Regions from separate parts of the Paraburkholderia kirstenboschensis genome, predicted to be linked through region 1. Evidence: riboswitches for the same ligand, from Rfam matches in the RefSeq annotation. Region 1 holds a riboswitch; each other region holds the start of a gene.

Region 1 (10,527 bases):
GAGAAGCGTTCCACCGGCATTGCGACGGCCGAATCGCTCGCGCTTCAATTGCAGCGCAAGGAAGCGCAATTGAGCGACGCAGCGTTCTGCCGCAACCGCGCACAGTGGCAGGCGAAGATCGTCGAACAACGCGTGCAGGTCGAGGCGCTGACGAAGCAGCGCGAAGCACGGGAGCGCGAACTCGATGCCGTGCGTCTGGACGACCCGGCGGCCGAGGCAAAGCGCTATCGCGCGTCGGCGGAACTTGCGCGTCAGGATCAACACGAGCGGCAGGTCAGCATCACGCGTTTGCGCAGCCAGTTGGAGACAGTGGGCGCGTCGGGGCTCGGTGAGCGTCTTGCAGCGCTCGACGCGAAAGTGGAGCAGGCCACGCGCCGCAAGGACGAACTGAGCTTGCGCGCCGGCGCGTTGAGTCTGCTCGACGAAGTGCTCGTCGCGGAACGCGATGCGGCGGTGGCGCAATTGCGCGCGCCGTTGACGGAACGGCTCGGCCATTATCTGAAGCGGATCTTTCCGCAGTCGACCATCGCGCTCGGCGACGATCTGAGTCCCGCGACGCTCGATCGCTATGGTCGCGCCGATACGCTCGAAGCGTTGAGCTTCGGCACGCGCGAGCAACTCGGCATTCTTACGCGGCTCGCGTATGCCGATCTGCTGAAGGCGTCCGGCCGGCCCACGTTGCTGATGCTCGACGATGCAGCCGTGCATACCGACGCTGCACGGCGGGACGCGATCAAGCGGGCGCTGATCGACGCCGCCACGCGGCATCAGATTCTGGTGTTCACCTGTCATCCGGAACTATGGGACGACCTGGGCGTGAGGCAGCGCGCCATCGACGATATGAAGGCCGCGGCGTGATTATCAGTTCGCTTACTCGTACCAGCGCGGCGTGTAGACCCACTGCGCGCCCCTGGTGAAGCGGCGCGTGGTGGAGGAGCCCACGATCAGCATCGTGCGCATATCGACATCCGCGGAACGCAGTTCGCCCAGCGTTACGGTGCGCAGCGTTGCACCCGGTCTGCCAATGTCGCGGCCGAGCACGACCTGCGTATGCGCCGTGCGATATTCACGAACGATATCGAGCGCCTTATCGAGTTGCCACGGACGTGCGCGCGAGATCGGGTTGTAGAACGCCATGACGAGGTCCGCTTGCGCGGCATGCCGCAAGCGTTTCTCGATGATGCTCCAGGGCTTCAGATTATCCGACAGCGACAGCATGCAGAAGTCGTGGCCGAGCGGCGCGCCGGCTTGCGCGGCGGTAGCCATTGCCGCCGATATGCCCGGCACGATGCTGAGCTCGACAGCGGCCCACTCGCTGTTCTCCGAGGCGTCGAGCGCTTCGAGCACGGCCGCGGCCATCGCGAATACGCCCGGGTCGCCGGACGACACCATCACCACTGAACGTCCCGCGCTCGCGAGTTCGAACGCATGGCGCGCGCGCTGCATCTCCTCGCGGTTATCGGTGCCGTGTACTCGTTGGCCGACGTGCAGCGGGCCGGCCATTTTCACGTAGGTTTCGTAGCCGAGAATATCGGTGGCCCGGTCGAGCGCCGTGCGCGCCGCGGGCACCATCAGTTCCGCGCTGCCGGGGCCGAGGCCGATTACCGTCAGCCGGCCGCGCGCCCGTCCTATCGTGTCGGGATCGACCGCCAACGGCGATAGAGCGAGGGCGATGCCTTGCACACGATCGTCGTGCAGGGTTTCGTAGGGAATGCGCAGGGCGGCGTGCAGGAGGCTCTCCGGTGAGTTGCTGCTTCCTGCATTGGCTTCGGTGAAACGTAGCGGCACATTCAACGCCGCCGCGGCTTCGGCGAGCGCCGGTTCGGCCATGTGTTCCGACGACGCAAGCAATGCCGCAAGCGAAAGAGGAGCGAGGCCGTGGGCGTCGAGTGACGCGTGCACGCGAGCCGCGATTTCGGCGGCGGCGTTCTTGCTTGCGGTTGACGCTGCGGGGCTGTCTGCTTGTGCGGGCGTTGAAGCCACAGCCCTCGGCACCACCGCCGCGACGACACTGCGAGGATGAATCACGAGCTCGTCCTCGCGTCCAGTCCATGCGCGAGGCGTGACGCGAATCGCAAGCCGCGCCGATGGCGAGCGCGGCAGTTGCGCGTCGTCGAGCCACGGCGCCTCGCCCTCTATGCGCGTGCTTTCGCCAGCGAGCAGGTCCGACACGAAACGCTTGCCCTGACCGATATCGGCGAGCGCATAACCATCCGGCGGATTGAGCACACAGGTGTCGAAGCGCAACTCGCCACTCGTGGTGATTGCAGGCGATACAGCGAGCGCGGCGGCAATCTCGCGTGCCATCACGTTGACGCCGGCGAGGCCGCCGAGCAACGGCACGACCGCGCTGCCGTCTTCGGCGACGGCAAGCACCGGCGGCTCGGCGCCCTTGTTCGACAGGAGCGGCGCCACGCAGCGAATCACGATGCCGGCTGCGCACAGCGCGACAATCGGCGTGCCCCGTGCATACAGGTCGCGTAGATGCGAGCTCAGTTCGGTGTAGGCGACATCGGCTTCGGCACGGCCTTGCAGCGCATGCACCTGCGAATCCGCATACAGCGCCTGAATGCGCCGCGCGGTATCCAACGCACCCGCGCCGAGAATGACGATGGCGGGCGGCATCATCCTTGCCATTTTTCCCCCGGCACGACGAGCAGCGAAAAATACGGCGACGCCATCGGATCCACCTCGGCGAGCGGGACGATGCGCTGGTTGCCCATCGTCGCCCGCTCGACGTACAGCGCGCGGTGCGCGAGCCCGAGTTCGCCGAGCACGCGCCGCACCTTGTCGAAATTGCGCCCGAGTTTCATCACGACAGCGGCGTCCGCATCCGCGAGACGGCGGCGCAGTTCGTCTTCCGGCAGCACGCCCGAGAGCACCGACAGGCTCTGGTTGCGATATACGAGCGGCGCACCGAGCACGGCCGCGCCGCCGAGCATCGAGCAAACGCCCGGCACCACTTCGCTCTCATAGCGCGCCGCGAGCCGGTCGTGCAGATACATGTACGAGCCGTAGAAGAACGGATCGCCTTCACAGATCACGGCGACGTCGCGCCCCGCATCGAGATGTGCCCCGACGATTTCAGCGGCGGTATCGTAGAAGTCGGCGATGATCGCTTCATACGACAGCGGCGGCTCCAGCGCTTCGGTCGTGACGGGATACACGAGCGGCAGTTGCTGCTGCGCGTCGTGCAAATGCGCTTCGATGATGCTGAACGCGTTGCCCTTCTTGCCCTTCGCCACGAAGTAGGCGACCACGGCCGCCGCCTTGAGCAGACGCAATGCCTTCAGCGTGATGAGTTCCGGATCTCCGGGACCGACACCGAGCCCATACAGACGCCCTGCACGTTGTTGCGCTGTCATTTATTCAACCTCCGTTGCCAGCGCGTTGACAGCGGCCGCAGCCATCGCACTGCCGCCGCGTCGGCCATGCACGACGACATACGGCACGCCGCGGCTGTTCGCGGCGAGCATCGCTTTCGATTCCGCCGCGCCGACAAAGCCGACCGGGAAGCCCAGAATCAGCGCGGGCTTCGGCGCGCCTGCGTCGAGCATATCGAGCAGATGAAAGAGGGCAGTCGGCGCGTTGCCGATCACGACGACGCTGCAGGCCAGATGCGGGGGCCACAATTCGAGCGCGGCGGCCGAGCGCGTATTGCCGAGTTCGCGAGCGAGCGCGGGCACTCGCTCATGCGTGAGCGTGCAGATCACGTCGTTGTTCGCCGGCAACCGCGCGCGCGTGATGCCTTGCGCGACCATGCCGGCGTCGCAGAGAATCGGCGCGCCTTGCGCGAGCGCCGTGCGGCCTGCTGTGCCGGCATTATCGGAGAACGCGAGATCGTCGATCACATCGACCATCCCGCAAGCGTGGATCACACGCACCGCGAGTTTTTCGAGGTCGGCGGGAATGCGCGACAGGTCGGCTTCGGCGCGGATCGTCGCGAAAGATTGGCGATAGATCTCCTGACCGTCGCGAATGTAATCAAGCATCGGTGTCACTCATGTGTCGCTTCGGACAAGGCGCGCGAGCGTATCGGCGGCCTGTTCGACTGTCAGTTGGCGCGCGACGCATTGACCGAAGCCGGGGCCCTGGTCGCGTCGGAAAAGGTCGTAGATGCCGGGCGCCGCGGCGAGCAGCGTGTACGGTGCGCAATGCGCGGCTGCACACGAGCGCGGACAACCGCTCAAATGCACGTCGACGCCGGCCGGCAGGCGCTTCGCGAGAGCCAATGCATCGGCTTTGGTATCCGCGAGGCTTTTCGCGCAGCCGGTGGAACCGGCGCACGCGATCAGGCGTGTCATGGCATCGGCGGAATCGCATGCGAGGCCCAGCGCGTTCAGCGCCGCAAGCACCGCGGGCACTGCGGGCGTTCGGATGTCGGGCAGCAATACGCTTTGCCACGGCGTGATGCGCAGCGTGCCGTCGCCGTGTTGTTGCGCGAGTGCGGCGAGGCCGTGCAGTGTGGCCGCGTCGATGCGGCCGAGCGGCGGCTGACCGCCGGCATGCCAAGTATCCGCGACGCGTTGCGTGTGTGCGCCGAGGCGCAATGAAGCATCGGCGGTCGTGCTGCGGCGCCAGTCGGCGAGCGTCGCGTCGCGTGTCAATGGAAAATCCACGTACGTTTGTGCATGCTGCAATATTGCGTCCGCCGAATGCGTGTCGAGCAGATGGCGCATACGCGTGGCGTCGGCAGCGGCAAGATCGAGAAACGTATGCAGCAGCGCGCGCACGAGCGCCGGAACTTGCGAGGGCAGTACCGAGGCCAACGCGCCTGTCGCATCCGCATGCGGTTTTTCAGACGAGCCCTCAGCTTTGCCTGATGATGGTGACGGCGATGTCGAGTTCCCGCCGATGTGCGTGTTCGCGCTCGCGCTTGCATCAACGGACGGGCAGCCCGCAAGTCCAAATATGAAGCGCACGTCACCGCCAGAATCTTGCGCCGCCGCGAGCCACACGTCATGCGGGTGGTCCACTCTTGCGAGCCGCTCGCCGCCGTCGAGCAACAACGCGAATTTCGGCGATAGCGCCGCGAAACGCGCTTCGCTTTGCAGCAGCGCGAGAAGCGCGGTGCACAGAGGTCTGGTGTCGAACAGTGCGGACGGGTCGCGTCCCGCAGTCGGGCTGATCATGACGTTGCGCACGTCGTCAGCAGCGGATGCTTTGAGTGCGTGCGCGTTTCGATCTCCATCGTGATCGTCTGCGGCGGAATCGGTCGGCGCTGCACCGCCCATTCCTGCAGAGCCGCTTGCAGCGCTCGGTCCGAGCCCCGCATCGAGTAGCGCGGCAACAAGCGCAGCTTCATGTCCGGCACGAACGCCGCGCAACTGCAGATTCGCGCGATTCGTCAGTTCGATTGCGCCCGCCGCATGCTGCGCGCTCGCATTCGCGATTGCCTCGGCCTGAGCCGCGCTCAACTCGCCGCCTGGCAGCTTGATCCGGCAGATGCCGCCATCGCGCGCGGCGACGATCCGCAGCAGGCCCGGACACGCCGAGGGCCGCAGCGCAGATGCCGCGTCAGGCAAGACGGTGGAGGGCGAAGCTGGATTCAAGACGGACACCGGGTTAGCGTCGCGCGACGGCCCGAGCAAGCGATCAAGCGGCATTGCTGCGGCATCGGTACACCCCGCCCGATGTTGGCTGGCACGAACAGTCTCGCCGGCAGGTCTCCTGGCTGGCAGGTCGTCGTCCGCCGCGGCCTTCCCGGTTGAACCAGTGGCGCCAAGCGCAGGCGGACTCGCTGCATACAGTTGCGGGGGCAGCCACAGCGGCAATGTTCCCGCTGTGTTCCCTGTTAGGCCCCGAAGGGCACCGGCGGCTGTATTATGCCTTTTTTCGGATAGCACAACGAGGCTGGACGCTTTGACCGGCGTGGCGCAGTGCATTGTTTGAGATACAAAATGAGGAAGGGTGCATGTCGGCGTGGCTGACGGTGGTGGGCATAGGCGATGACGGCTTCGCCGGTTTGGGGCGGCCCGCGCGGCGTGCGTTGCTCGAAGCGTCGGTGATTTACGGCGGCGAACGTCATCTGTCGATGTTGCCCGCGCGGCTGGCCGCGCGCCGCGCCGCGTGGCCGCGCCCGTTCGATCTCGCGCCGCTGCTGGCCGAGCGCGGCGGCTCCGTGTGCGTGCTGGCGAGCGGCGATCCGATGCTGTTCGGCGTCGGCGCGACGCTGGCTAGACAGTTGCCGGCCGACGAACTGCGCGTGTTGCCCGCGCCGTCGTCGTTATCGCTCGCTGCCGCGCGGCTCGGCTGGCCGTTGCAGGACGTGGCCACCGTGTCGCTGGTTGGGCGGCCGCTGCCCACCTTGAACGCTTGTTTGCACGACGGCGCCCGCGTGTTCGTGCTCAGCGCGGACGGGCGCACACCCGCCGCGCTCGCCGATCTGCTGAACGCGCGCGGTTTCGGCGCAACACGGATGACCGTGCTAGAACATCTTGGCGGCGACGACGAGCGGCACATCGACGGCCGCGCGGATCAATGGTCCGCGGGCGATGTCGCCGCGCTGAATCTGGTCGCGCTCGAATGCCGCGCCACCGAAGGCGCGCCGCGTCTGCCGCTCACCTGCGGCTTGCCGGACGACGCGTTTCGTCACGACGGCCAGCTCACCAAACGCGATGTGCGAGCGATCACGCTCGCGCGACTCGCGCCGACGCCCGGCGAATTGTTGTGGGACGTGGGTGCGGGGAGCGGCTCGATCGGCATCGAATGGATGCGCGCGCATCCGACTTGCCGGGCGATCGCGATCGAAGGGCACGCGGAGCGTCAGCGCTTCATCGAGCACAATCGCGATGCGTTGGGCGTGCCTGGACTGCAGCTCGTGGCGGGCCGTGCGCCGCAAGCGCTCGAAGGGTTGGCCGCGCCGCACGCGGTGTTTATCGGCGGAGGCGTGACGGTGCCGGACGTGCTTGAAACGTGCTGGGAAAATTTGCGCGACGGCGGCCGGCTGGTTGCGAATGCGGTCACGTTGCAAGGCGAGGCGGCGCTCGCAGCATGGCGCGACAAATATGGCGGCACGCTCACGCGAATCGCGCTTTCGGACGCTCAACCGCTCGGCGGATTCGATACGTGGCGGCAGGCGCTGCCGATCACCTTGTTCGACGTGGTGAAGCGTTGCGCTGCCGATGGTGCCCAGAGTGTTGTTGGCTACCCCAACGCTGCTTCACCGGCGTGACGCTAATGCGCGACGAAACGCCCGAACAACCCGCGCCGCTGCGCAGCGGCTACACGACCGGCAGTTGCGCAACCGCGACGTCGCTGGCGGCGGCCCGTCTGCTGCTCGCGGGTGTGGTCAGCGAGGTAGCCGAAATCGTGTTGCCCAAAGGCCAGCATGTGCCGATGCCGCTCGTCTTCTGCCGGCTGACCGATGACGGCGCAGAAGCCGGCACGATCAAGGATGCCGGCGACGATCCCGACGTCACGCACGGCGCTGTGGTGTTCGCGCGCGTGCGTCTGGTCCCCGGGCCAGGCGTTGTGTTCCGAGCCGGACCGGGCGTGGGCACGGTGACGCGCGCGGGGCTGACGCTCGCCGTCGGCGAGCCGGCGATCAACCCGGTGCCGCGCAAAATGATGAGCGAGCATCTTGCAGAACTCGCCAGCGAGCATGCATATGGCGGCGGCTTCGAAGTGACCATTGGCGTTGAAGACGGCGAAGCGCTTGCGCTCAAGACGATGAACCCGCGGCTCGGGATTGTGGGCGGCCTGTCGATATTGGGCACGACCGGCATCGTGCGGCCGTTTTCGTGCTCGGCTTATATTGCGTCGATTCATCAGGGCATCGACGTTGCGCGCGCTAACGGCTACACGCATCTTGCCGCGTGCACAGGCAATGCGAGCGAAGACGCGATGCGCTCACACTACGGATTACCCGACATTGCACTGATCGAAATGGGCGACTTCGTCGGCGCGGTGCTCAAGCATATGAAGCGCGCGCCGGTCGAGCGCCTCAGTATTTGCGGCGGCTTCGGCAAGCTGAGCAAGCTCGCGGCGGGCCATCTCGATCTGCATAGCCGCAACTCGAGCATCGATCTGCAACGGCTCGCCGAATGGGCCGCCGAACAGGGTGCGAACGACGCGCTGCAATCCGCAATTCGCGCAGCCAATACGAGCCAGCAAGCGGTCGCGCTAGCGCATGCGGAGCAGGTGCCGCTCGGCGATATCGTCTGCGCGCACGCGCTTGCCGTCGCACGCGAAATCGTGCCGCCGCAGGTGAACGTCGAGATGTTTGCAATCGACCGCGCGGGCAAGCTGATCGGAGTCGCGCGATGACGAGAGTCCTGCTGCTCGGCGGCACCGGCGACGCATTGCGGATCGCCCGGCAGCTCACTTCCCGCGACGTGTACAGTCTCGCGGGACTCGGCAAGGTGCCCGACGATCTGCCATGCAGCGTGCGGGTCGGCGGCTTTGGCGGCAGCGAAGGCATGGCGCGATACATCGCAGATGAAGACATCGGCCTCGTGATCGATGCGACGCATCCTTACGCGGCGCAGATCAGCGCGAACGCAGTGAAGGCGGCTCGTCACGCGCGGGTGCCGTGCTGGGCGCTGCGTCGACCGGCGTGGCAGCCGCGTGCCGGCGACGACTGGCGCATCGTCGGCGGCTGGGACGAACTCACAACGGCGCTCGCGCCATTCAGGCGGCCGCTCTTCACGCTCGGACGCGAACCGCTCTCGCATCTCGACGAAATTCCCGCGCATCAATTCTGGCTTGTGCGCTGTCTCGACTCGCACGCAGACACGGAACGCTCCCGCATACTCGCGGCGCGCGGACCGTTTACGCTCGAAGGCGAGCGTGCGCTGTTCGCGTTGCAACGCGTCGACGTCGTGGTCAGCAAAAATAGCGGTGGCAGCGCGACTGAGGCCAAGCTCGAAGTCGCACGTGAGCGCCGCTTGCCCGTCGTGATGCTGCGTCGGCCGTCATTGCCCGCAGCGGATCGTGAATTCGAAAGCGTGGCGGAGTTGCTCGAAGCGCTGCATCTGTCAGTTTGAGTCGTCCGTTTGAATCATGGAGTATTGAATGACGGTGTTTTTTATCGGCGCCGGTCCCGGCGATCCGGAACTGATCACGGTGAAGGGGCAGCGTCTCGTGCGCAGTTGTCCCGTGATTCTGTATGCGGGTTCTTTAGTGCCGGCTGCAGTGCTCGAAGGGCATTCGGCGGTGCAGGTTGTGAACACGGCCGAACTCGACCTCGATAACATCGTGGCGTTACTGAAAAGCGCGCACGACAAAGGTCAGGACGTAGCTCGCGTGCACTCCGGCGACCCGGCGCTGTACGGCGCGATCGGCGAACAGATTCGCAGGTTGCGCGAGCTCGCGATTCCCTACGAAATCGTACCGGGGGTGACTGCAACGGCTGCTTGCGCGGCGGCGCTCGGCTGCGAACTCACATTGCCCGACATTTCGCAGACGCTGATTCTCACGCGCTACGCAACGAAAACGACGATGCCCGAAGGCGAACAGCTGGCCGATCTGGCAAGGCATCGCGCGACGATGGCGATTCACCTCGGCGTGCGGCACCTTGCGCGCATAGTCGAAGAACTGCGGCCGCATTATGGCGGCGCGTGCCCGATCGCGGTGATCTATCGCGCGAGTTGGCCCGACGAGGAAAAGATCACGGGCACACTGGACGACATTCTCGGCAAGGTAGAGTCCACGCAGATCGAGCGCACCGCGTTGATTCTGGTCGGGCAGGTGCTCGCGGCCGAAGGCTTTGCAAATTCGACGCTGTACGCGAAAGCGTGACGTGTGAGACGGCGGTATCCCTTGCATTCGCGCGTCGCCCATTCCACATACACGGCGCACGCGCACTTGCGCAACGGCGAACCGCGCAACCAGCTACCGCCAGCGGCTTAATCTTCAAGCGGCGCGAGCGCTTCGAGCGGCATCTTTTTCTCCGCGCCGATGGTGATCGTCGGCACGAGAGTCAGCAGCAACACCACGAAAATCGCAATTGCGAAGATTGAAATGAACGTGAGGTGCAGCGATTGATGCAGCACCATGCGGATCGCTTCGCCACTGCCAAGGCTCGCGGCCTGGTTTTGCAGCAGGCTTTTTAGCTGGTCGGACGTGACGACGGCGACGCCATGCGAATGGCTCAGCCCGAAGTTGAGCACCGCGCCGAACAGCGTGGCGCCGAGCGTGCTCCCCAGATTGCGCGAGAACAGGTTCGACGCCGTTGCGCTGCCGCGTTCATCCATCTTCACGATTTCCTGGATCAGGATGAGACAGCTGACGCTCGAGGTGCCCATGCCGAAACCCATGATCAGCGAGCCGAATCCGGCGACGAGCGGCGAGCCGCCAGGCGCGAGAAACAGCAGCAGCACCGCGCCGACCGGAATAAAAGCACTGCCGCCGATCAGCATGCGCCGCAAGCCAATGCGATGAAACGACTTGGCGGCGAGCGTGGCGCCGGCCGGCCAGCCGACCATCATCATCGTGAGCGCGAGGCCCGCTATCACCGGCGAGCGATTGAGTACGCCTTGCACGTACATCGGCAGGAACGTGGTCGATCCCATCAGGATCATGCCA
Region 2 (10,527 bases), 360 kb from region 1:
CTGCTCCAACGCCGCGAGCGCTCGCGCGGCGCGAAGCATCACGAGGTCGGCGCGCAAGCCGTCCACTGCGGCGTCGATACACAACGCGCTGACATGCGCGTGCACGGCGTCGTCGAAAGAAAGTTGCGCGACCTTTTCGCGTGCCGCGCGGATCCGCTCGACGTAATGCGCCTGTTCTCGAGCGTAACCAGCGCGAAAGGCCACCGGATCGAGATCGAAGGCGAGCCGCGCCTTCACGATCTCTTCACGCACGCGCGGCTCGAAACAGTTCTGCAACTCCACCATCAAGCCGAAGCGGTCGATCAATTGCGGCCGCAACTCGCCCTCTTCGGGATTCATTGTGCCGATCAGCACGAAGCTCGCCTCGTGACTATGCGATACACCGTCGCGTTCGACGGTGTTCACACCGCTCGCTGCGGCGTCGAGCAACGCATCGACGAGCGCATCGGGCAGCAGATTCACTTCGTCCACATACAGCACGCCACGATGCGCCCTGGCGAGCAGCCCCGGCGAAAAGCGCACGGAGCCGTCGCGCAGTACGGTTTCGATATCGAGCGTGCCGATCAGACGATCCTCGCTCGCGCCGAGCGGCAGATTCACCAGTTGCCCTTCCGGCAACAACTCGGCGAGCGCGCGCGCCGCTGTCGATTTAGCCGTGCCCCGCGGCCCGCTCACCAGCACGCCAGCCAGCCCCGGATCGATCGCCGCCAGCAACAGCGCCTGCTGCAACGGCGCCTGTCCGATCAATGCGGCGAAGGGAAACGCGGGCCTTTGCGCCGGATTTTGCCGTGCATCCTGCCTGGGTGCATTCATGGTTGCATTCCTTCAATCTGCTGTTCGCTCGCGAGCAGATGCTGTTCGACTTGCGCGCGATAGTCCCCGGGCGCCTGCCACAGACCGCGCTGCATCGCTTCTAGCAGGCGCTCGCAAATCGAGTGCAACGCATGCGGATTGTGGCGTTGCAAGAACTCGCGCGTATCCGCATCGTTCAGATAAGCGTCGGTGACGAGCGCATATTGATGATCGGCGACCACGCGCGCGGTCGCATCATAGCCATAGAGATAATCGACCGTTGCGGCAATTTCAGAGGCACCCTTATAGCCATGCCGCTTTACACCGTCGATCCATTTCGGGTTGACCACGCGCGAGCGCACTACGCGCGCGATCTCCTCATGAAGCGTGCGAACGCGCGGCGCGGCGGGATTGCTGTGGTCGGCGTGATAAACGCTCGGCTGATTGCCCGCAAGATGGCGCACGGCCGCGACCATGCCGCCCTGAAATTGATAGTAGTCATTCGAATCGAGCAGATCGTGTTCGCGGTTATCCTGGTTCTGCAGTACTACATCCATCGCGGCAAGGCGTGTACCGAATGCGTGACGCGCTTCTTCGCCCGCGCTTTTCTGCGTGTACGCATAACCGCCCCAAGCCTGATAGGCATTGGCGAGGTCCGCATCGGTCTGCCATTGTTGCGAGTCGATCATGTCCTGCAAACCGGCGCCGTAAGCGCCCGGACGCGCACTGAATACGCGCCAGCCGGCACGCTTGCGCGCTTCGGCTGCGTCCATGCCGCGTGCGATCAACGCATCGCGTTCACGCAGCACACGCTCGCGAATCGGGTTCAGTTCAGCAGGTTCGTCCAGGTCGGCGACGGCCTGGACCGCAGCATCGAACAGATGCATCACGTTCGCAAACGCGTCGCGGAAAAAACCTGATACACGTAACGTGACGTCGATGCGCGGCCGGTCGAACGCCTCGATCGGCATGATCTCGAAGTCGGTCACGCGATGGCTTCCCGGCGCCCACTTCGGCCGCACGCCGAGCAATGCCAGCGCTTGCGCAATGTCGTCGCCGCCGGTGCGCATTGTTGCGGTGCCCCACACGGACAGACCAATCGCACGCGGGTAATCGCCATGCTCCTGCAAATGCCGCTCGATCAACTGCTGCGCCGACTTCAGCCCGAGCGACCAGGCCGCTTGTGTCGGGACCGCTCGCGTGTCCACCGAATAGAAATTGCGGCCAGTCGGCAGCACATCGGGCCTACCACGCGATGGCGAACCGCTCGGCCCTGGCGGCACGAAACGCCCTTCGAGACCGCGCCTAAGATGCGTCATCTCCTGCGTCCCGCATGCGTCGAGCCGCGGCAGCACGTCGTTGCGCAAGCGCTCGATCACGCGCCCGGCTTGCGGCAGGCTCGCTTCGGCCAATGCGCTCGACGCGTGCGTATTCGTATCCGTATCCGTATCCGTATGCCCATGCATTCGCGGTTCGCATACGCTCCGCAGCATTTCCGCTGCGAACAGTTCCAGACGCTCGCGCGTATCACCGCTATGCCGCCACGGCGCATCGCTGACCTGTTGCAGAATGTCGGGACGAGGACCGGTCCAGGCCGCGGACCAATCCACCGATAGCGGGTCGAAGAAATGATCGATCCGCAGATCGCGCGCCAACGCATCGATCAACCCTGCGTTGCTACCTTGCCCATCGCCGACGGGAAAGCGCGCTAACGCAAGCAGCGTATCGCGTCGTTGCACTCCTTGCGGCGATTGGCCGAACGTGTGCAAACCATCGCGAATCTGCGCTTCCTTCAATTCACACAGCCACGCATCGACGCGCGTGAGCAACACATCTTCGTCGTCTTCACCTTTCGGCTCGGACAGGCTCAATTCTTCATGCAGCTTATGTTCGACGATAGTCGCGAGAATCGTGCGCCGTAACAGCCTCGAGCGGCGCGGGTCGACCATCAGCGCTTCGTAGTATTCGTCGACCTGGCGCTCGAGATCTTGCAACGGACCGTAGCTTTCGGCGCGCGTGAGCGGCGGCATCAGATGATCGACGATGACAGCTTGCGCGCGGCGCTTGGCCTGACTGCCCTCGCCCGGATCGTTGACGATGAACGGATACAGATGCGGCATGGGCCCGAGAATCAGATCGGGCCAGCACGTATCGCTCAACGCAACGCTCTTGCCGGGCAGCCATTCGAGGTTGCCATGCTTGCCCACATGCACGACCGCGTCGATGCCGAACTGATGACGCAGCCAGAAATAGAACGCGAGATACGCATGCGGCGGCACGAGCTCGGCGTCGTGATAGCTCGCGTAATCGCCCTGCTCACGCGAGCGCGACGGCTGAATGCCGACGAACACGTGGCCGCAGCGCCAACCCGCAATCATGAAACGGCCGCGCCGCACGCTCGGGTCCTGCTCCGGCGGGCCCCAACGCGCATTCAGCGCATCGCGCGCTTCGGCGGGCAGCGCGTTGAAATGTGTGAGGTAATCGGCAAGCGCAAGGCTTTGCAAAGCGGGTCGCAGATCGCGCACCACGGGATCGTTCGTCACGCCCTCGGTGAGCTTCTGCAATAGCGCGTCGCCGTTCGCGGGCACCGTTGCGACGCGATAACCTTCGTCGCGCAACATCGACAGAATTCCGACTACCGACGCCGGCGTATCCAGCCCGACTCCATTCCCGATGCGCCCCTCGCTCATCGGATAGTTGGCGAGAATCAGCGCGAGTTTTTTGTCCGCGTTGTCGAGCGAGCGCAGGCGGCTCCAGCGGCGGCTCAATTCGGCGATAAAGCCCACGCGTTCGAGATCCGGCTGATAACGCACCACATCGACTTCCGTATGCGGACAGCGATACGCGAGTCCCTTGAAACTGATCGCGCGCGTGATGATGCGCCCGTCCACTTCGGGCAGCGCGATATGCATGGCGATGTCGCGCGAATTCAGGCCTTGATTGTCCTTGAGCCAGTCCTCGCGATTGCCGCCGCTCAAAATCACCTGAAGCACGGGTGCATCGCCGGCGAGCGCGAGCGGTTCCGCGTCATCGATCGCGGAAGCGGCGAACGCAGTCGTATTGAGCACGAGTGCCGCGTTATGTTGAGCGCACAACGACTGCACGACTTCGCGACTCACCGCATCTTTCAACGACGTAATGGCGATTGGCAGCGGGTTCACGCCTTGTGATTCGAGCGCTTCGATCAGCGCGTCGAACACTGCTGTGTTGGCCGCCTGAAGATGCGCCTTGTAGAAAAGTATCGCCGCAACCGGCGCATCGTGCCGCCAGCGCGCTTGCCAGTCGGCGATAGTCGGCGTGTCGCGTTGTGGATGGTAAAGCGACGCGGCCGGCAACGCGCGCGGCGGCGCTGGCTCCTGTCCCCAACCAAGCGCGCGATGCGCGATGCAGCGCAGAAACGCCTCGGCGTTCTGCGGACCGCCTTCCCGCAAATAACGCCACAACTGATGGCATAGATCAGCGCCCGCGGTGCTGCGCGCAAGCAGATTGGGATCTTCCTGCAGATCGCCCGAAAACATCGCAAGCGTTTGCTGTTTGCGCTCCGCTAGCGCGACGACCTGTTCGATGCCATACGGCCAATACGCTTCGCCGCCAAGATGATCGACTACGACAACGCGCGCGTGTTGCAGCACATCTTCGACGTAGAAATCCACCGACGCCGGTTGCCGCAGATAGGTCACGTTTGCGAGGCGCACGCTCGGAAAGCCGTCGCCGAGACGAGGAAACGCACTTGCCAGCAGCGACAGCGTGGTGTCCGCCGAACTGAGCACGACGATATCCGCAGGCCGCTGATCGATACGGATCACGCCTTGCGTATCGTCGACGAAACCGCCCGGCGTGGTGCGCAGCAGATGCATGTGCGCTTACGCCTGCTGCGCCGCGACGCCCGACGCTGGGGCGTTCGACAAGCCCAGCGCCGCGTCGAACGCGCGTTGCAGCGCGGCCTGGTCGAGGTCTTCGCCGATCAGCACGAAGCGGCTTTCGCCCGCCTCGCCGGCTTGCCAGCGTCGGTCGAAATAACTGTCGAAGCGCCGGCCCACGCCTTGAATCACGAGACGCATTGCTGCGCCCGGCAAGGCCGCGAAACCCTTCACACGGTAAATGGTGTTGCTCTGAACGAGCGCTTGCAGCGCGGCGATTACCGCGTCGCGCGACAGCGCGTTTGCATGCACGACCACCGAATCGAACTCATCGTGATGATGATCCGCGTCGTCCGCCGAACCGTGATGGTCGTGGCGCAAATGAATCGTTTCTTCCGAGGCCGCTTCGAGCCCGAACAGCGTGTGCAGATCGAGCTGCCCCATCTGCGCGCGCACGACCTTCACTTGCTGCGGAATCTCTTCGCGTATCAACGCTTCGACCGCGTTCTGACGAGCCTCATCGAGCAGATCTGTTTTATTCAGAATCACCAGATCGGCTGAGGACAATTGATCTTCGAACAACTCGTGCAGCGACGATTCATGATCCAGATTGGGATCGGCTTTGCGCTGCGCGTCGACGGCGAGCGGGTTTTCTGCGAACTGGCCGCTCGCGGCAGCGGGGCCGTCGACCACGGTAATCACCGCATCCACGGTGAAACTGTTTTTGATCTGCGGCCAGTTGAACGCCTGCACGAGAGGCTTCGGCAACGCGAGCCCCGATGTTTCGATCAGCACATGGTCGATCTGCTCACGGCGCTCGACGAGCTTTTCCATCACCGGAAAAAATTCCTCCTGGACCGTGCAGCAGAGGCAGCCGTTCGCGAGTTCATACAATTGCCCTTCTGTTTCGACACCGTTCTCGTCGCAACCGATGCCGCAACCCTTCAGGATTTCGCCGTCAATACCGAGCTCGCCGAACTCGTTGACGATCACCGCGATGCGCTTGCCGCCCGCATGCTGAAGAATGTGCCGCAAGAGCGTGGTCTTGCCGCTGCCGAGAAAGCCCGTGACGATGGTGACGGGGATCTTGCGCATTTGAGTTTGCATCGTGAGGTCCATTCCAGAAGTTGCAGGCGCCGGCCGGCGTAGTGGGCACGCATGAGGTCAAGCGCGCGCCTCTGGCATGAACGACGGCCTTGCTACAACAGGAAAACGCAGAAAACGGGTGTGAGGGCATGAGCGCAGCGCCGCATCCCCGCGACGTTCGCCCTTCGTGTTCCGGCCGGTATCCGGGCTGGCGAAAGCGCCGCTTCCCCTTCCCGAACGAGTGATTTCTCGCCCAGTGGTGATATGCCCACGCGGCCTTGCGCGTGGACATCGAAGCCGGCACTGCGGCGCCATGCGAACGGCCATGACGTCACTTTTCGCTTACCGTTGCGGGGGCAGCACAGGTTGGCCCAAACCGTGACAGGCGGGCGCCCTGTTTCCCGTTTAACTGCATGCGCACGAGCGCGCACACGAGCACCAGAAGTGCGTGCGAGTGTAGGCCCACCGTCTGGCGCCGTCAAGGAAACGCGGGCCCGGCGCGCTTATCGCACGGGCTTCTCGTGTGCTATCGTATGCGCGCGTTTGGTGCCCGCACATGCATTCGCGTGTGCAGTTAAACGGGAAACAGGCAGCGCTCCTGCGCTCAATCTGTGCTGTCCCCGCAACGGTAAGCGACCTGCGGTGCAATGTTCATGCTGCACCGCGCATGCGTTTTCGATGCCACTGTCCGATACATTCGAATGAATGCGGACGGGAAGGCAAAGCGCGTGAGGCCGCCAGCCCGGATACCGGCCAGACGCGGAGGCGGCCGCGCGTTTCACGACGTCACGCCGCCGGCAGCCGGAATCCGCGAGGGACGGATGTGAAGGCGCTGAAGCACGATGCAGCGACCGGGTCCGCACCCGCGCGTGCCGTCGTGCGTGAAGACACCGCTTGAATGACTTCGATCTCCACTCAATTGGGCCCATTCGCGTGCCGCTCCGCATGGTGCGTGTCGGTGTGGCGCGCAACGTCGTTGCCGTGCACGATTAGCGAGCCGCGATGACACGCGCGTGGCTGATCGGCGCAGGTCCCGGCGACGTCGAACTGATGACGCTGAAGGCGACGCGCGCCCTCGCACAAGCCGACGTGATACTCGTCGACGATCTCGTGAATCCCGACGTGCTGCAATTCGCGCGCGCCGATGCGTCAGTTCTCTATGTCGGCAAACGCGGCGGTCATCCGTCGACGCCGCAAGAAGGCATCGTCGCGCAAATGCTCGAGCATCTGCGTGCCGGGCGCAGCGTCGCGCGGCTCAAGGGCGGCGATCCGTTCGTGTTCGGCAGAGGCGGCGAAGAGCAGCAGGCGCTGCATGCCGCAGGTATCGAAGTGGAGATCGTCAGCGGAATCACAGCGGGAATCGCGGCGCCCGCGGCTATCGGCATTCCGGTTACACACCGCGATCACGCGCAAGGCGTGATATTCGTGACCGGCCACGGCGCGGGCAGCAGCGAGCCGGATTGGGCCGCGCTCGCCGCCACCCGCATGACCCTCGTCATCTACATGGGCATGCGGCGGCTGAACGACATCGTCGGCGCATTGCTCGCGGCCGGCATGCGCGCCGACACGCCGTGTGCGGCAATCGAATCGGCCACGCGTCCGGAGCAACGCCATGCACTTTCCACCCTCGGCGAATTTGCCGATGCCGTCGCGCGTGCGGGACTCGGCTCGCCTGCGATCGTGGTGATCGGCGGCGTCGCGTCGCTGGCGCTCGCGCGTGCCGCCGCGGCAAGCTCATCGGATGCGGCGTCTTCGCCGGACGCGAAATGAAAACGCTTAGCGTGGGCATCGGCTGCCGCCTGCATACATCGGCGGACGAAATCGAAACGGCGGTGCGCGCAGCGCTCGGTTCGCACGCCTTCGAAGAGATTGCAACGGTAGCCTCTATTGAAACGAAAGCGGACGAACAGGGCCTGCTGGAATTCTGCGCGCGTCACGGGTTGCCGCTGCAAGTGTTCAACCGCGAGCAGATTGCCGCGATCAGCGTTCACGAACCGTCGGTCGCCGCGCGCGAGCATCTCGGCGTGGACGGCGTGTGCGAACCGTGCGCGTTGCTCGGGGTGGCCGCCGCCCGCACCGCGCGTCTGATCGCTCGCAAAACCGTTTACGCTGGTGTCACCGTGGCGATTGCTTCGACCGAACCCGCACAAGCAGACACTGTCACCATCATCCAACAGGACCTTCCATGAAGACCGATCGCGAATCGCACCAACGCATGACCGAACGCCGGCGCGAAGGCCACGAAAAGAAGCAGGCCAACGCGACCGTCGAAAAGGGTCTGCTGATCGTCAACACCGGCACCGGCAAGGGCAAGACAACCGCCGCCTTCGGCATGGCCGTGCGTGTGCTAGGCCACGGCATGCGCCTTGGCGTCGTGCAGTTCATCAAGGGCGCGCTGCATACGTCGGAGCGCGACTTCCTCGGCGCAATTGCCAACTGCGACTTCGTGACGATGGGCGACGGCTACACCTGGAACACGCAGAACCGCGACGCCGACATCGCCACCGCGCGCAAAGGCTGGGACGAAGCACGCAGGATGATCGAAAGCGGCGATTATCAGATGGTCATCCTCGACGAACTGAACACGGTGCTCAAGTACGAATATTTGCCGCTCGACGAAGTGCTGTCCGTCATCAACGCGCGTCCGGCGATGCTGCATGTGGTCGTGACCGGCCGCCACGCGCCCGACGCGCTGATCGAAGCCGCCGACCTCGTCACCGAGATGCGTATCGTCAAGCATCCGTACCGCGAGCAAGGCGTCAAGGCGCAGCGCGGCGTGGAGTTCTGAAGGTGTCCGCCTGCCCCGCGCTTTTTATCAGCGCGCCCGCGTCGGGTCAAGGCAAGACCACGATTACCGCGGGCCTCGCGCGCTACCATCGGCGACTGGGGCGGCGTGTGCGCGTGTTCAAGACCGGGCCCGACTTTCTCGATCCGATGATCCTCTCGCGCGCAAGCGGCGCGCCTGTGCTGTCGCTCGATCTGTGGATGGTCGGCAGGGACGCCTGCCGCAATCTTCTCGCGCAGGCGGCGGACGAAGCCGACCTGATCCTGATCGAAGGTGTGATGGGTCTCTTCGACGGCACGCCGAGCAGCGCCGATCTCGCGACCGCTTTCGGCGTGCCGGTACTCGCGGTGATTTCGGCCAAGGCGATGGCGCAGACCTTCGGCGCGGTCGCATTCGGCCTCGCCAATTTCCGGCCTCAGGTGCCGTTTCATGGCGTGCTCGCAAACCGCGTCGGCTCCTCGCGTCATGCGCAAATGCTCGAAGAGGCGTTGCCGCCCCCGCTACGCTGGTGCGGGCACATTGCCGCCAGCGACGAAATCGAATTGCCCGATCGCCACCTTGGCTTGCATCAGGCCGCGGAAATCGACGATCTCGACGCGCGTCTGGATCGCGCCGCCGACGCGCTCAGTCATACAGTGCTGGCCGAGTTGCCGCCCGCCGTGGAGTTTGGCCCGCCCACACCGCAAGTACTTCCGCGCCTTCTGCACAACAGAAAAATTGCCATCGCGCGCGATGCCGCTTTCTCGTTCATCTACCCGGCCAACGTCACGCTGCTCGAAGCGCTCGGCGCCCATGTCCACTACTTTTCGCCGCTCGCCGACGAAGCGTTGCCCTCCGACACCGACGCGTTGTATCTGCCCGGCGGATATCCTGAACTGCACGCGGCGGCGCTCGCCGCGAATGCCCGCAGCGCCGCGGCCATCCGCGCGCACGCGGCGGCCGGCAAACCGCTCGTCGCCGAATGCGGCGGCATGCTATATCTGCTCGATATGCTCACCGACACGCAAGGTGTCAGCACGTCGATGCTCGGCCTGCTGCCCGGTCACGCGACGATGCATACACGCTTCACGGGGCTCGGCATGCAACAGATCGACAGCATGCATGGTCCAATGACCGGCCACACGTTTCACTACTCGAAGCTGAGCATGTCGCTCTCGCCGTTGCGTTCAGCCACGCGGCCTCAAGGCGATGCACCGGGCGAGGCTGTATATCGCGTCGGCTCGATTGTCGCGACTTACATGCACGCTTACTGGCCCTCCAACCCGGCCTTCACGGCCGCTCTGTTCAATGGCGAAGCCTTTTAACGAAGCCGACCGCGACGCGGTCTATCGCGCGATTTACGAGCGCCGCGACATGCGCCATTTCGTGCGCGATCCCGTCGATGCCGCGGTATTGCAGCGTCTGCTCGATGCCGCGCATCATGCGCCGAGCGTGGGCTTCATGCAGCCGTGGCGCATCGCGCGCATCACCGATCCCGGCTTGCGTAGCGCCTTGCATGCGAACGTCGAAAGCGAACGGCTTGCCACCGCCGACGCGCTCGGCAAACGCCGCGAAGAGTTCATGAAGCTGAAAGTGGAAGGCATGCTGGAATGCGGAGAACTGCTCGTCATGGCGCTGATGGACGGCCGCGAGCGGCACATTTTCGGCCGCCGCACACTGCCGGAAATGGACCTCGCATCGGTGGCGTGCGCGATCCAGAACATGTGGCTCGCCGCCCGCGCGGAAGGGCTCGGCATGGGCTGGGTGTCCCTGTTCGACGTCGACGCAGTGCGCCGGCTTCTGCGCATGCCGGAAGGCGCGCGGCCCGTCGCCATACTGTGTCTTGGCCACGTCGACCATTTTTATAGCGAACCGATGCTGCAAACCGAGCGATGGGCGGAGCGCACGCCGCTCGCCGATTGCGTGTTTGAAAACCGCTGGCCCGAAGATCCGATACCGCAGGAGCAGTCACCGCGCGATCCGCTGTAGCGGTGTTATTTTTGGAGCGGCGTCACCGAGACCACG
Region 3 (10,527 bases), on a different replicon from region 1:
CAGCACGACGACCAGCGCGACGAGCGCGGTCCACGGCAGCGCATTGCCATTGAGGTCGCCGGTAAGCCAGAACAACATGCCGCGCAAACGATTGTCGGGCGCGAGATTGAGCAGCAAGGTAATCAACGCGCCCCAGCCTGCCGCGATCACGGCGCCAGTCAACAGCAGGCGCGGCGACGTGTCCTGCGGTTCGCCGCGCCACAACTCGCGACGCGCAAGGCCGAGCAATAGAAGAATGGATACGAATGCGCCCGCGAATGCCGACGCATCGACGAGCCACCACGCGCAACCGGCGCTCATCGCGATGAGCGCGAAAGTTGCGGCGCCGCCCGATACGCCTAATACGTAGGGCTCAGCGAGTGGATTGCGCAACAACACCTGCAGCAGCGCGCCAGCCAATGCGAGCAATGCGCCGCAAGCAAAACCGGCCAACGCGCGAGGCAAACGCAGCGTGCGCACGATCTCGCCGGCGAGATCGGCAGAGTTTGCGTCGGACGCGCCCGCATGCAGCGGCGAAAGCGCCTCGATCACGCGCGCGGGCGCCAGCGCCACGCTGCCCAATGCGAGCGACGCCATCAGCACGGCAAGCGCGGCGACAGCAAGCACGAGCCAGATCGCGGCGGCGCGCTTCGCAGTCATCGCCTGAAGCGTGGCGGGCATTGAACCCGCGTGACGGCTCATCGGCGCGCTCTCAGCATGGCGCCGGCATCACTGCTGCTGCCAGCCGACCGTGACATATGCACCGCGCCGCGGCGAGTTATACGAGTAGGCCGTTTCATAGTCCTTGTTGAACAGATTCTGGATTTGCGCGGCCACGTGCCATGCCTTCGTGACGTTGTAGCGCGCGGCCAGGTTCACGACACCGTAGCCGCCGAGCTTGCCGCTGCTGTCTTCGCGCGGGCCGCTCACGATCCACTCGCCGCCCACGCGCCATCCTGCAATACTGCGATTCACCGTCAGCGACGCGAAACGCCGCGCGCGCCGCACGAGGTCAGTATCGTTGTCCAGGTCGACCGGATTTTGCAGCGTCACCGACGCGCGCACGTCGGTCTTGCCGACATGTCCGCTCCACGATCCTTCGAGTCCCTGCACTTTTGCATGACCCACGTTTTCGGCCAGATAGATCCCGGGCGTCACCTGCTCATAGTCGATCAGATTCGAATAACGCGTCTGGAAAGCACTCAAACGCATCACGCCGAGCGCATTGGACGCGTACTGCAACGCTGCTTCGATCGAATGACTGCGCTCCGGCTGGATCGACGGATTGCCGCTCAGCGGATAGTACAGATCGTCGAAGCTCGGCGCGCGAAACGAATCAGAATAGCTTGCGCTTAGCTTCCAACGCGACGTGATGTCGAAGCCATAGCCGAGATAGTAACTGTTCGCTCCGCCGAAATCGGAGTACTGGTCGCGCCGCAGGTTGGCCTGGATCTGGTTGCGCCCGAAGCGCGCCGTATAACCGGCGAAGCCCGAGTCGACATGGCGAGTGGGTGCGGCAAACGTATCCGACTCGAGGCTCTGGTCCAGATGCTCGTAGCCGACTTGCAGTTTCTGCTGCGCGGCCAGCGCGAAATCGTTCTGCCAGGTGTACTGGCGATTGTCCGTGTCGAAGCGGCCGTTATACAGACCGTTGGTGTTCGAGACGCTGCGGTCGTCGCCTTGCGCAACGATGAAGTGCGTGGTCCACCAATCGGTTAGCTTGCCGTTCGCGAATGCGGACAACTGACGCACTATCGTGTACAGATTGTTCAGATCGGTCGGCTCGCCGTACGCATTGTCGTAGCTGTTGTTGCCGTTCGACTGGAGATAGCGGACGCCCGCGTCCCACTTGTCGGTGAACTTATGGCGCAGCGAAGCCGAGATGCTTTCGTTCAGATAGCCGTTCGCATTGGGGTTCGCATTCGGCGCCTGTTGAGGATCGAGCGCGGAAAAGCCGTCGTCTTTCGAACGCGCGAGCGAGATGTTGAAGGTCGTGCGGCCGTCCTTGTCCAATGCGCCGTTCGCGCCGACCTGTTGCGTCTGCGTATGGTAGCTGCCGTAGCCCACGGAGAAATTGAAACGCGGCGGGTGATCGCCGCCGTCTTTCGTGAACACCTGGACCACGCCTCCGATCGCGCCGGAGCCATACAACGCCGACACATTGCCGTTCACGACTTCGACATGGTCTACCTGATCGAGCGGAATCTGCGCGATTTGCGCGGCACCGAGACTCACGGAATCGACGCGCACACCGTCGATGAGAACCAGCGATTGCGTCGACGACGCGCCGCGCAAGTACAGGCTCGCTGTCGAACCGGGGCCACCTGTGCGCGAGATTTGCGCGCCGGGCGCGAGTTGCAGCAGACCTGGCAGATCGGTTGCGGTGGTGTCGGCAATGTCCTGCTGATCGAATAGCGACGTTTGCGGGATCGTATCGGCGAGCGCTTGAGGTCCGCGCTCGGCGGTGACGACGACGGGCGACAAAACATCAGGCGAAGAATCGGCGATTGCGGTGGATGCAGGGCTTGTAGCGTTTATAGCGCTTGTAGCGGCTGATGCGATCGGTGCGACTGCATGCGACGGCGCAGACGAACTGTCGGCGGCTTGCGCATGCGCGAGCTGCGGCAGCCCTGCAAATGCGAGCAACGCCGCGCGGGCGATAGGGGACAGCATGAAGTGAGATTTCCCGTGGATGGCGTGCGCGGCCCGCTTCCCCGCAGGCCGTCGCGTAACGAGGCGCGAGCGCTTTTGACATGACATTTCGCAGGCGCGCGCCTCTCCCTCTGGCCGGTATCCGGGCTGACGACGCCCGATCCCGCCTTCCCACGCGTGACGCGCAGTGGCACACTCGCATGTTGAACCGGAACACGCGATGGGGATCGAACTGCAAACGCGAACTGCAAAGCACGAAGTGCAAAGCGAATGCGGTCGCTTACCGTTGCGGGGGCAGCGCAGGTTCGCGCGTTCTGGTGAACGGCGCGCCCTGCTTCCCGTTTAACTGCGCGCGCAATGAAATGCGCGCGCGGGCACCAGAGTGCGGCCAGTTTATGAGCGGCCTCGGGGCCAGTCAAGAATGCGGGTCACGACAGCGATTGATTCGGACAGGGGCGGAGTATTGTCCGACGCGATCTGTGACACACGAGTACTTTTTCTTCTTCAGTCGAAAAAAGCCTGCATAAAGCGGTGTTGTTACGTCTCGAAACGAGACAAATGTCGGAACGTGCGGCATTCCGCGCTAAAATGCGAGGTCTTTAGAGGACGCAGCACATGCTCACCGAACTCGAAACACTTTCACAGAATATCGGCAAGCTGATTGCGATCAGCCAGCGCCACAACGAAGCGCGAGTCGCGCTCGAAGAGCAGCTCGCCCAGTCGCGCGCCGAGGCAGAAGCCACGCGCACGGAACTTGCCATGGTGCGCGAGGAACGCGATGCACTGCAAGCGGAGCGCGACGCGCTGTCGGCCAAGATCGACGACGCTCAAGTGCGGCTCAATGCGATCCTCGAAAAATTGCCGCGTGCTCGCGGGCACAACGAGCCGGACAACCAGCTCGATCTGCTCGAGCCCGCTCAGCATGAAGTCGAAGCGGAGAGCGACGCCACTCGCCACGGAGAAAATGCATGACCACCAAGCAGATCGAAGTATCGATTCTCGGCGTGCCCTATCGTCTTGCCTGCTCGCCGGAAACGGAAGGCGCGCTGCTTGAAGCAGTCGCGCGAGTCGACGCTGAAATGTCGAAGATCCGCAATAACAGCAACGTGCGCGGCACGGATCGTATTGCTGTCATGGCCGCGCTGTCGCTGGCATCGGAACTGCTTAAGCTGCAATCGAGCGTGCGTCACGGAGAAGCATTTCCCGCCGAAGAAATCCGGCGTACAATGCATCGAATGAACGAACAACTGGGTACTGTGATCGAGCAGTACACCATGCAGTAAGCAGCAAGTTTGCAAGGCGGTTTGCAAGTGAAGGTGGCTGGTCCTCGGGTCGGCTGCTGATTCAACCAGGTGGCTCAGGAAGTAGCTGAGCAAAGCGCGTGAGAGCATCCACGATGTAACACTCGGCAAACGTTTCACCTGAATAGTTTTAGCTTGATCGGTTTAGCTTCCCTGCCTGGTTCGCCAAGGTCATATATTCCTTGAACCAATGCCATGTGCACGGTTGCGGAAATTTGTAGCACGGGCGTGCGCGTCACTCTGTCTGATGTACCCGAAGTGCTGCTAACTGCGACCAATTCTGAACCCCCGGTTCAGGATGCCGGCCTAGCGGCCAAGGCGGGGACCTTATTTGGAACGGCATCGGACTACGGTCCGGTGCCGTTTTTGTTTGTGCTCCCGGGTTTTCCAACCTTAACGTTCCCTTCGATTCATGCGCTACTGGCTAATGAAGTCCGAACCGGACGAAGCAAGCATCGACCATCTTGCCAACGCACCGCACCGTACGTTGCCGTGGACCGGTGTGCGCAACTATCAGGCGCGCAACTTCATGCGCGACGCGATGCAGGTCGGCGACGGCGTGCTGTTCTATCACTCGAGTTGTCCCGAGCCTGGCATCGCCGGGATCGCTGAGGTGGCGTCCACCGCTTACCCGGACCCGACTCAGTTCGACAAGAAGAGTCCTTACTACGATCCCAAGTCGTCGCAGGAAACGCCGCGCTGGCTTCTCGTCGATGTCGTCTTCAAGAAGAAGATTCCGTTGATTCCGCTCGCCGCGTTGCGCGAGCACGAAGAGCTGAAAGACATGCGCGTGCTTGCGAGAGGCAACCGTCTGTCCATCACGCCGGTTACAGAAGCCGAGTGGCGTTTCATTACGAAGCAACTCGCTTGAGTTCGCCAGTGCTCGCTGCAAGAGCCCCGCGAGCGATGTGGCCAACCGATGCTCATAGCACGGTTAAATTGGGGAACCAAGCTCAGGTTACAAGCGCCTAACGCACTTGCAAACGGACTACCAACGGCGCACGAAGCGCCGTGCCGTTGCATCGCGCCTGTCCGATCGTGCGCAACCCTGTTCAAGCAAGGAGTTCCACACAGATGAAAAACACCGCACGTGCACTCGCTTTCGCGCTTGTCTGCGCCGCGCCTGCAGCCCTCGTGCTCACGCCCGCTATCGCACGCGCGCAGAGCGTCGCGCCCTATCAACCGGCGGGCGTGCTATCGCTGAACGCGCAGGCCAGCGCGGAAGTGCCTCAAGACGTCGTCGAGATCACGCTCTTTTACGAGCAGGAAGCGAGCGATCCGTCGGCGCTTACGTCAACGCTGAACCAGCGCGCCGATTCGGCATTGCAAAAAGCCAAAGGCGTGAGCGGCGTGACCGCACGCACCGGTTCGTTCTCGATTTATCCGTCCACTGATCGCGATGGCCGCATCTCCGCATGGCGCGGCCGCACGGAGGTCGTGCTCGAGTCGCACGACTTCGCCGCGGCGTCGAAGCTCGCGGGGCAAATGGCGCCCATCATGCAGGTCGGCAATGTGCAGTTCTCGCTGTCGCCTGCGGCGCAGCGAGCCGCTGAACAAAAGCTCACCGGCGATGCGATCAAGTCGTTCCGTGAGCAGGCGGCTTCGTCCGCGCAGGCGTTCGGCTACAGCGGCTATTCGATTCGCGAGGTCAACGTCGGACATAACGGCGCAATGCCGCGGCCCGTCATGATGATGAGCGCGCGCGCCATGGGCGCCGACGCCAAGATGTCGGCACCCGTGCCAATTGAAGGCGGCACGTCCACGGTAACGGTGAATGTATCGGGCTCAGTGCAGATGAAGTAACGCGCGGTCAACGCGCTGCCCGTGCGGCGGCACACGCAAAAACGCCACGGCATGCCGTGGCGTTTTTTTATCCGGCGAACACAACGTACCGTGTCATGGCAGCGCGTGCGCCGGTTCGCCGCGGCTGCGACGATACGACCACACGAGCATGGCGATGCCCACGAGAATCATCGGCAATGAGAGCCATTGGCCCATGGAGAGACCCATGGCGAGCAGACCGAGGAAGTCGTCGGGCTCACGTGCGAATTCCACTATGAAGCGCGCGAGGCCATAACCGATCAGGAACACCGCCGAAATAGCGCCGAGCGGCTTCGGCTTGCGCGAGAAGAAGAACAGCACGAAGAAGAGCGCGACGCCCTCCAGCGCGATCTCGTACAGCTCTGACGGGTGACGCGGCAGCATGTGATATTGCGCGAACACTTCGTTCAGCTTCCATTGCGCGGCCAGTTGCGGATGGGCGGCGAGCCACGCGGCGTCGTCGGGCGCGGCGCCTGGAAAGAGCATCGCCCACGGCGCCGAGGGATCGGTCACGCGCCCCCACAACTCGCCGTTGATGAAGTTGCCGAGACGCCCTGCCGCGAGTCCCGTCGGCACCATCGGCGCGACGAAGTCGGTGACTTGCAGCCACGAGCGTTTGCGCTGATAGGCGAACAGCACCATTGCGAGCGTCACGCCGAGGAAGCCGCCGTGAAACGACATGCCGCCTTCCCACACCTTGAAGATGTCGAGCGGATGCGCGAAATAGAAGCTCGCTTTATAGAACAGCACATAGCCGAGCCGGCCTCCGAGAATCGTGCCGAGCACGCCGTAAAACAGCATGTCGTCGATATCTTTGGGCGTCCAGCCTTGCGCCGCGACGAACGGCAAACGCAGCCGCAGCCGGCCGACGACGATCGCCGCGATGAACGCGACGAGGTACATCAGTCCATACCAGCGCACGGCGAGCGGCCCCAGATGAATGGCAACGGGGTCGAAATTCGGGTGAATGAGCATCGTGTTGTTATGGGCAGTTCGGGTTCAGAAGCTAGTTTGTATTGATAATGCGCGGCTTGCGCCGCCTGCGTTGGACGGCTGCGCATGCAATGCGTTCGCCGCCGTCGCATTAAATGTGAGGCGCGGCAGCCTGCGCATCGGCACGCGCCGCATGCGTCCGCACGATTTCGATGAAGCCCGCCAGCACCGGGCTCACCTCCGCGGTTCGCCACACGAGCCCTGTTTCGATAGCGGGCACCGACTCGGACAACGGCCGGTACACGACGCCGGTTCGGCGCAGGTTACGCAACGATTGCGGCACGAGTGCGACACCCATGCCGGCCGACACGAGGCTCACGATGGTCTGCATCTGGATCGCCTCCTGCCCGACCCGCGGTTGAAGCCCCGCCACGCCGTAGCAATCCATAATGATGTCATAAAAGCCTGGCGCCAGACGTCTTGGGAAGACGACGAGCGGCGCATCGGCAAGCTCACGCAAGCTGACCGGAGTGTCGAGCCATTCGGCATGCGGATCGCCGGCAGCGCCGCCACCACCGCCGGAACTGCCCGCCACGCGCGCCGCCGTCTCGGTCGACATGGCGATCACGAGCGGCTCGCGTGCGATCGGCAGCCACGACAACTGCGCGGCATGGCGCGTCGGCACAGGGGCAATGACAAGGCCCGCGTCGATGCGCCCGGCGACGAGTTCGTCCACCTGCACGTCGCTGGTTGCCTCGGTGAGTTCAAGCCGCACGCGCGGATGACGCGCGCCGAAGTCGCGCAGCAAAAGCGGCAACAAGCCGTAGTCCGCCGTCGAAACGAACGCGAGCGACAGCACGCCCGCCTCGCCCCGCGCAAGGCTTTGTGCAAGCGGCCGCAAACCTTCCGCGCCCGCCAGCAGGCGCTGCACTTCCGGGAGCAGATCCGCGCCCACAGGCGTCAATTCGACGGACCGCTTGGTACGCGCGAACAGTTCGACCCCGAGCGTCTCCTCCAGAGCACGGATTGCCTGCGACAGAGGCGGCTGGGTCATGGAGAGGCGCGCGGCCGCGCGGCCGAAGTGCTTCTCTTCGGCGACGGTCACGAAATAACGCAATTGACGCAGGTCGGGAACGGCAGGCAGCATGATTAATACATTTTACGACCTATTCAGCGCTCAATAATATATTGGACACGCACATCGCAAAATTGCATTCTTGCCTGACGGGTCCGAACTACACTGGACCGACCAGCAAAACAAACAGACCGGAGATCCCCATGCCCTACAACCGTCGTTCGAAGAACATCACGCAAGGCGTGGCCCGTTCGCCGAACCGCTCGATGTACTACGCACTCGGCTATCAGAAAGAAGATTTCGACAAGCCGATGATCGGCATCGCCAACGGCCATTCGACCATCACGCCGTGCAACGCCGGTCTCCAGCGTCTTGCCGATGCCGCCGTCGCCGCCGTCAAGGGCGCGGACGCCAATCCGCAGATCTTCGGCACGCCGACTATTTCTGACGGCATGTCCATGGGCACCGAGGGCATGAAGTACTCGCTCGTGTCACGCGAAGTCATCGCGGACTGTATCGAGACATGCGTGCAGGGCCAATGGATGGACGGCGTGGTCGTGATCGGCGGCTGCGACAAGAACATGCCGGGCGGCATGATCGGCCTCGCGCGCATGAACGTGCCGGGCATCTACGTGTATGGCGGCACGATCCGTCCGGGCAACTGGAAGGGCACGGATCTGACGATCGTGTCGTCGTTCGAAGCTGTCGGCGAATTCACGGCGGGCCGGATGTCGCAGGAAGATTTCGAGGGCGTCGAGCGCAATGCGTGCCCGTCAACGGGTTCGTGCGGCGGCATGTACACCGCCAACACAATGAGCTCCTCGTTCGAGGCGCTCGGCATGTCGCTGCTGTATTCATCGACGATGGCCAACCCCGACCAGGAAAAGGTCGACTCGGCCGCTGAATCGGCGCGTGTGCTCGTTGAAGCGGTCAAGAAGGATCTGAAGCCGCGCGACATCATCACGAAGAGGTCGATTGAAAACGCCGTGGCGGTGATCATGGCGACCGGCGGCTCGACCAATGCCGTGCTGCACTTTCTGGCAATCGCGCACGCGGCGGAAGTGGAGTGGACCATCGAGGACTTCGAGCGCATGCGCAAGAAAGTGCCGGTGATCTGCAACCTGAAGCCGTCGGGCCAGTACGTCGCGACCGACCTGCACAAAGCCGGCGGCATTCCGCAAGTCATGAAGATCCTGCTCGACGCGGGTCTCTTGCATGGCGACTGCATCACCATCACCGGCAAGACGCTCGCTGAAGAACTGAAGGTCGTGCCGGCCAAGCCGCGCGCCGATCAGAAGGTGATCTTTCCGATCGATCAGGCGTTGTACAAGGAAGGCCACCTCGCGATCCTGAAGGGCAACCTGGCCGAAGACGGCGCGGTCGCGAAGATCACGGGCCTGAAGAACCCGGTGATCACGGGTCCGGCTCGCGTATTCGACGACGAGCAAAGCGCGCTCGAAGCGATTCTCGCCGACAGGATAGTGGCCGGCGACGTCGTCGTGTTGCGCTACCTCGGCCCGAAGGGCGGCCCGGGCATGCCGGAAATGCTCGCGCCGACCTCGGCGATCATCGGCAAGGGTCTCGGCGAGACCGTCGGTCTCATCACCGACGGACGCTTTTCAGGCGGCACGTGGGGCATGGTGGTCGGTCACGTCGCACCCGAAGCGTTCGTGGGCGGCACGATCGGCCTCGTGCAGGAAGGCGACTCGATCACGATCGACGCGCACAAGCTGCTCTTGCAGTTGAATGTCGACGACGCCGAACTTCAGCGCCGCCGCGCCGCATGGCAGCAGCCGCAACCGCGTTATACGCGTGGCGTGCTGGCGAAATACTCGGCTCTTGCGCTGCCGGCCAATAAGGGCGCCATTACTGGCTAAAACAACGGGCTAAAGCAGCCGGCTAAACCAGCGGACAAAGCCGCACGCGCTGTGACCGGCGGCCTGGAGCCCCGCTAAAGCCCTACGTAAATGCGAAAGGGGCGCACGAAAAACCGTGCGCCCCTTTCCTTTTATAATGTTCGGACCACAAGCCGGACAACTGCACCGGCGGAGACCAGAATGAAATCAATGTCGTGTACGGTGCTTGCAGCGGCTGCTGTGTTGGCGGCCATGTCGATCGGCATCAGCCCGGCCGCGCATGCCGAAGTGGCCGTGGGACTCGCGCTTGCGCAACAGCAGAACTGCATGAGCTGCCACTCGGTCGCGCGTCCGTTCATGGGGCCGGCGCTGCACGATGTCGCCGCGAAATATGCCGGCCGCGAAGACGCCGCTGCCTACCTGAAGCACAAGATTCTGGATGGCAGCACTGGCGTATGGGGCCCGGTGCCAATGCCCGCGAATACGCAGCTCACGCCCGAGCAGGCGGCTGCGCTGGCGGGCTGGGTGCTCACGCTCAAATGATTCCGGCTGATGGGAATCCGGGTGATTGATTAGCCCGGGTGTAAGCGCGGCTCGATGGGTCGCGCCACGCTCGGAGCGCCGCTACGTCGACTCTCACGCGCCGCCCGATCGCCGGTCAATCTCCGCTTCAACCGCTTCGCGTACCCAGCCGGTCATTTGGTTTTCAAGAGTCGAGACGACTTCGCGCGTGATCTGATCGACGAGCCGTGTCGCATGCTCCTCTACGGCGCTACGGCAGCGTGCTTCAATGACGCCGCGCCCGTCGCCCGCGAGAAATCCCGCGAATCGCTCACGCAGACGCTCGGCGATGCGTTCCGCGTCGACACCGGATTGTCCGTGCGTGTCCACTTCCTGAGCGATGTCCGGC

What was found. A riboswitch is a leader RNA that binds a small molecule or an ion and turns the genes downstream of it on or off. The one in region 1 is predicted to bind cobalamin.
Region 2: it holds a riboswitch for cobalamin, as region 1 does, so the genes downstream of both, cobA (uroporphyrinogen-III C-methyltransferase) here and RW095_RS21075 (oxidoreductase) in region 1, are expected to answer to the same signal.
Region 3: it holds a riboswitch for cobalamin, as region 1 does, so the genes downstream of both, RW095_RS39430 (TonB-dependent receptor domain-containing protein) here and RW095_RS21075 (oxidoreductase) in region 1, are expected to answer to the same signal.

Annotation. Positions count from the first base shown of each region.
Region 1 covers NZ_CP136512.1:2,697,850-2,708,376, forward strand. Annotated here, with positions in the region: gene RW095_RS21055 (AAA family ATPase) at 1-858, shown strand, start outside; gene cobJ (precorrin-3B C(17)-methyltransferase) at 871-2,628, opposite strand; gene RW095_RS21065 (precorrin-2 C(20)-methyltransferase) at 2,625-3,365, opposite strand; gene RW095_RS21070 (precorrin-8X methylmutase) at 3,366-3,992, opposite strand; gene RW095_RS21075 (oxidoreductase) at 4,002-5,561, opposite strand; cobalamin riboswitch at 5,644-5,831, opposite strand; gene cbiE (precorrin-6y C5,15-methyltransferase (decarboxylating) subunit CbiE) at 5,915-7,174, shown strand; gene RW095_RS21085 (cobalt-precorrin-5B (C(1))-methyltransferase) at 7,180-8,268, shown strand; gene RW095_RS21090 (cobalt-precorrin-6A reductase) at 8,265-8,987, shown strand; gene cobM (precorrin-4 C(11)-methyltransferase) at 9,016-9,741, shown strand; gene RW095_RS21100 (MDR family MFS transporter) at 9,849-10,527, opposite strand, start outside.
Region 2 covers NZ_CP136512.1:7,950-18,476, forward strand. Annotated here, with positions in the region: gene RW095_RS08705 (ATP-binding protein) at 1-813, opposite strand, end outside; gene cobN (cobaltochelatase subunit CobN) at 810-4,649, opposite strand; gene cobW (cobalamin biosynthesis protein CobW) at 4,656-5,759, opposite strand; cobalamin riboswitch at 5,916-6,196, opposite strand; cobalamin riboswitch at 6,266-6,510, shown strand; gene cobA (uroporphyrinogen-III C-methyltransferase) at 6,741-7,508, shown strand; gene RW095_RS08725 (cobalamin biosynthesis protein) at 7,505-7,927, shown strand; gene cobO (cob(I)yrinic acid a,c-diamide adenosyltransferase) at 7,924-8,526, shown strand; gene RW095_RS08735 (cobyrinate a,c-diamide synthase) at 8,529-9,827, shown strand; gene bluB (5,6-dimethylbenzimidazole synthase) at 9,811-10,491, shown strand; gene RW095_RS08745 (hypothetical protein) at 10,497-10,527, opposite strand, start outside.
Region 3 covers NZ_CP136513.1:3,727,514-3,738,040, reverse strand. Annotated here, with positions in the region: gene RW095_RS39435 (FecCD family ABC transporter permease) at 1-681, opposite strand, end outside; gene RW095_RS39430 (TonB-dependent receptor domain-containing protein) at 709-2,652, opposite strand; cobalamin riboswitch at 2,748-3,028, opposite strand; gene RW095_RS39425 (ATPase) at 3,247-3,603, shown strand; gene RW095_RS39420 (cell division protein ZapA) at 3,600-3,914, shown strand; RNA gene ssrS (6S RNA) at 4,080-4,261, shown strand; gene RW095_RS39410 (EVE domain-containing protein) at 4,345-4,803, shown strand; gene RW095_RS39405 (SIMPL domain-containing protein) at 5,007-5,735, shown strand; gene lgt (prolipoprotein diacylglyceryl transferase) at 5,829-6,728, opposite strand; gene RW095_RS39395 (LysR family transcriptional regulator) at 6,838-7,833, opposite strand; gene ilvD (dihydroxy-acid dehydratase) at 7,965-9,638, shown strand; gene RW095_RS39385 (c-type cytochrome) at 9,819-10,160, shown strand; gene RW095_RS39380 (DUF2486 family protein) at 10,254-10,527, opposite strand, start outside.